Regions from separate parts of the Rhizobium sp. BR 314 genome, predicted to be linked through region 1. Evidence: predicted binding sites of a transcription regulator. Region 1 holds the regulator's gene; the other holds the start of a gene.
What was found. Region 1 encodes LexA, which represses DNA repair genes until DNA is damaged. Its sites were predicted from a motif close to TGTTCNNNNTGTGTTCNG; they were not measured.

Region 1 (2,199 bases):
GCCACGGTTTCCGTTCCGTCAGGCATTTTCATCGGCCGTGAGAAATCCAGCATCGGGCCGGCCGAGATCGCTGCGGCTTTGAAGCGCTCATCATCCGCTACGGCATCATTCGTTCCGAAAACCACGGCAGAGAATCCGTCTTCTCCGACGCGAAAGCGATAGGCCTGGTCGCGCGCCACGAAGACATTGCCTTCGATAAAGCTCGCCTCGCACTGTTCTTGCGAGGCTACACCCAAAGGTTCGAGATAGGTCTTGTCGGAAAAGAAGACGCAGGCATTTTCGGTGCCGAAGGGATGGCGCGCATCGGGAGCAACCGTAAAGCCGAGCTTGCCGAGCCGCTCGCGCGCCAGGGCGATGTTGATCGTCGGCAACACGAGATGATCCAGCGGATGCGGCAACGAAGTCATGGCTTCTCCTCTTTCCCAACGGCGGTAGATTTGCGCCCATCCATCGCGTATTTCAAGATGAAAGCGAAGCGCGCGACGACAGCTCCAAGTGCGCAATATGATCGCGCAAACGTGATTGCTGATTCTCCCCTGTAGCCGGCTCAGCTGGCTTGATTTCGAGATCGCCGAACCAGAACGCAGACGGAAAAATCCGGTGTCAACCTAGGCCTGAAAAGGAGGAATTCCCCATATTTTTCACAATGTTATATCTATTTCAGCACGCTGGCTTTTACAGCCCGTCCATTCGCGGGTGATAATTATTTAATTGTCCGAGCAAGCTTTTAACGAAATTTAAGTGCTTGCGGAACACATATGGAACATATAGTGTCCGTTCTGGATTTGTTTCACGACCTTTTCTTGATTCTGGGGTTCCAAGACGATGTTGACGCGCAAGCAACAGGAACTGCTTCTCTTCATTCACGAGCGGATGAAGGAGTCCGGCGTTCCGCCATCCTTCGACGAGATGAAGGATGCGCTGGATCTGGCCTCCAAGTCCGGCATTCACCGCCTCATCACGGCATTGGAGGAGCGCGGCTTCATCCGTCGCCTGCCGAACCGCGCCAGGGCACTTGAGGTCATCAAGCTCCCGGATGCCTATAATCCGAGCTTGCAGCCGCGCCGCGGCTTTTCGCCAAGCGTTATCGAGGGCAGCCTCGGCAAGCTCCAGCCGGTCGCGCCCCCGCCTCCGCCGAAAGTAACCCATGAAGATCACAGCAGTTCGGTATCCGTACCCGTGATGGGCCGCATCGCTGCCGGCGTTCCGATCTCGGCCATTCAGAACAATACGCATGACATAACCGTCCCCGCCGATATGCTCGGCGCTGGTGATCATTATGCCTTGGAGGTGCGAGGCGACTCGATGATCGACGCCGGCATTTTCGACGGCGATACAGTCATCATTCGCAATTCGACGACAGCAAACCCCGGTGATATCGTCGTTGCGCTTGTCGACGACGAAGAAGCAACGCTGAAGCGCTTCCGTCGCAAGGGTGCATCGATCGCTCTCGAGGCTGCCAACCCTGCCTATGAGACCCGTATTTTCGGACCGGATCGCGTCAAGGTTCAGGGCAAGCTTGTCGGGCTCATTCGGCGTTATCACTGACAGGTGACACCGGCGCGATTGGCGCGCCGAATGTCCCCGTGCGCCGATCATAGGTTCGTTGCCGCGTCCATGGCCGTTGCGGATCTTCGAATGCTGTAAGGACAGTGGGCTTGTCGCCGCTCAGATCCATTTCGACCGAGCCGGTCCGCCTTAATGTCGCGCCTGTATAAAGCGTTGCGCCGGAGCGACAATGATCGAGGCGCAGACGTATTGATGTGACGACGATATTCGCCGTATCGCAGGCCGGTGGAAGATAGGCGGCATTTTCGATCGTTACCAACACGGCGCCATTTTCAAGCATCGCCACGCACCACGCACCTTTCTGACAGGCGAAACGCCCCTGCATGGTTCGATCGAGAGCATCCTCCATTGCCCTGCGGACCGCCTTCTGTTCGTCGTTGTTCAATCGACGGCGACGCTCGGCCTTGCTGATCTTAGGCAGGCTGCTGTCGGCAACAAGCATGGTGGGAGGCTGATGTTCGAATGCGACGAGTGCCGTTTGCCATTGCTCGAAAATGAAAGCCTGCGGCCTTTCCCGGTTAGTCGCCAATATATTGTCCTGCTCTAGTGCGACCAGGACACCATCCTCGGAAATCATGAGATCGGGCTTGGATACGCCCGAACCCAAAGCCGCTGCCCCAATCGTTGCAA
Region 2 (2,199 bases), on a different contig from region 1:
GCGCCGATTTCGTTCAGCGTTTCGTGCCGCATGTCTGGATGGATGGTGGTCGTAACATGCGAGAAGCCTGCGCGCTTCAAATGGTTTGACAGCCAGGAAATCGCTTTTCCATTCTCCGTTGCCGGATCCCTGCCGCCTCCGACCAGATGGATCGGCATATCGCGCTTCAACCGGTCGAGATAAGCTTTTTGTGGCGCGCGAAAACTTAGTTCGAATATATCCAGCCACAGCGAGACCGAGGCATCGAAGCCGCAGAGCGGGTCGGCAATGTACTTGTCGACCTGCTCGGGCACGCGCGATAGCCAATCGAACTCGGTGCGGTGGTTTGGGATGGATTTTCCCCAAGCGCCGAAGGTCAGTTTCGGCAGCGGCCCGCTTGGCACATCCGAGCCCTTGAACATGCGCTCCGTCGTCAGGATAAGCTGGGCGGCGCGGCCGGCAAGGCCGGGATTGAAGTTGGAATTCCAGACAGTCACGGCGTCGAACTTGTCGGGATAGGAAACGGCGGTGTTGAGGCTGATGAGGCCGCCCATGGAGTGACCGAACAGGATGATCGGCAGACCGGGATGAGCCGCCGCGGCGCGTTCGCGCACGGCCAGAACATCCGCCATCACGTGCTCGATGCCGTTTCTGCGCGCGAAGCGGCCGATTGGAGCATCGCTGGCGATGGTTTCGCCGTGGCCGCGGTGATCATGGGCATAGACATGAAAGCCATGCGAGGCCATCGCGCCCGCGAAGGCTTCGTAACGGCGCGAATGCTCGGCAAGGCCATGGGATATCAGGAGGATGCCGCGCGCCGCGCCCGACGCTGGCGTGTGATGATAGGCTATCGTCGCGCCCGTCGGACTTTTCAGGCGTTGCGTCTCGGCGAACATGTACCATTCCTCCCCATCTCGGATGAGAGTTGATCGGCGGCCGGATTGCAATGGACGGTCGTTGAGGCCCACAGAAATAAATCTCTCCCGCCCCCGTGATTCAGGGTTGCATAGGCTCGATCAAGCTGCTTACTTGTTCCCATAATGTTCTAGTTGGAGGCGTGGAATGAAGCATTTGCTTCGAGTATTTACGGTTGTGCTCCTTTCGGTCGGGACACTCGCGAGCGCGGCGGCGCAGGAACACAGCAGGGGGCGTACCCGCTTCATCCTGGCGGCAAGCTGGGAGCCGGCATTCTGTGCTACAAACCAGAAGAAGGCGGAATGCCGGAACCAGTCGTCAAGCAATTACGATGCGACGAATTTTTCGCTGCATGGCCTCTGGCCGATGCGGCAGGAATATTGCGACGTTTCCGACGACTTGAAGCAGGCGGATCGCGGCCGCGACTGGAAGGACCTGCCGGGGGTACAGCTTTCCCAGGACGTCAAGACCAAGCTGGACAAGGTCATGCCGGGCACGCAATCCGGCCTCGAGCGGCATGAATGGGTCAAGCACGGCACCTGCACGAAGCTGACTGCGGACCAATACTTCTCCATCGCCGCCGGTCTGATCACCGAGCTCAATGCCTCCGCAGTGCGTGATCTCTTCGCCAAGAACATCGGCAAGGAGCTGGATGCGGAAAGCATCAAGGCCGCTTTCGACCAGAGCTTCGGCGAGGACGCCAATGCACGCATCAAGATGAGCTGCCGCCGTGTCGGCAATGTCCGGATGATCTCGGAATTGACCATAGGCCTGTCGGAGGATGCAATCGATCCGCAACAGGGTAACGAGCCGCGGCTTGCAAAACTCATTCAGGGTGCGGGCAGCACGTCGTTCGGCTGCGATCGCGGCGTCGTGGACGCGGCAGGTTTCTAAGCTAATCCGGCCCTTCAGACGCGGATAAATGCCCTCGGACAAGGTTTCGCCGTTGCCCGAGGGCCGGGTTTCGCCTACATAGCGGCACAATTCGCAATGTTATCCGCCCGTGGAGTAACCCAAGCTATGGCACGTCAGTTTATTTATCATATGGCCGGACTGAATAAGTCCTATGGCGCCAAGAAGATCCTCGAGAATATTCATCTCTCCTTCTATCCTGACGCCAAGATCGGTATTCTCGGCCCGAACGGCGCCGGTAAGTCGACGGTGCTGCGCATCATGGCCGGCCTCGACAACGAATATACCGGCGAAGCCTGGCTGGCAGAAGGCGCCACCATCGGCTACCTGGCGCAGGAGCCCCAGCTCGATCCCAACAAGACGGTTTTCGAAAACGTCATGGAAGGCGTTGCC

Region 2: a site for LexA is predicted at 1,010-1,027, ahead of QD461_RS07815 (ribonuclease T2 family protein). Genes of this name have one in related genera too.

The regions. Positions count from the first base shown of each region.
Region 1 covers NZ_JARWLA010000009.1:33,336-35,534, forward strand. Annotated here, with positions in the region: gene QD461_RS14205 (VOC family protein) at 1-407, opposite strand, end outside; gene lexA (transcriptional repressor LexA) at 826-1,548, shown strand; gene QD461_RS14215 (hypothetical protein) at 1,529-2,199, opposite strand, start outside.
Region 2 covers NZ_JARWLA010000004.1:150,565-152,763, forward strand. Annotated here, with positions in the region: gene QD461_RS07810 (alpha/beta fold hydrolase) at 1-875, opposite strand, end outside; gene QD461_RS07815 (ribonuclease T2 family protein) at 1,042-1,788, shown strand; gene ettA (energy-dependent translational throttle protein EttA) at 1,915-2,199, shown strand, end outside.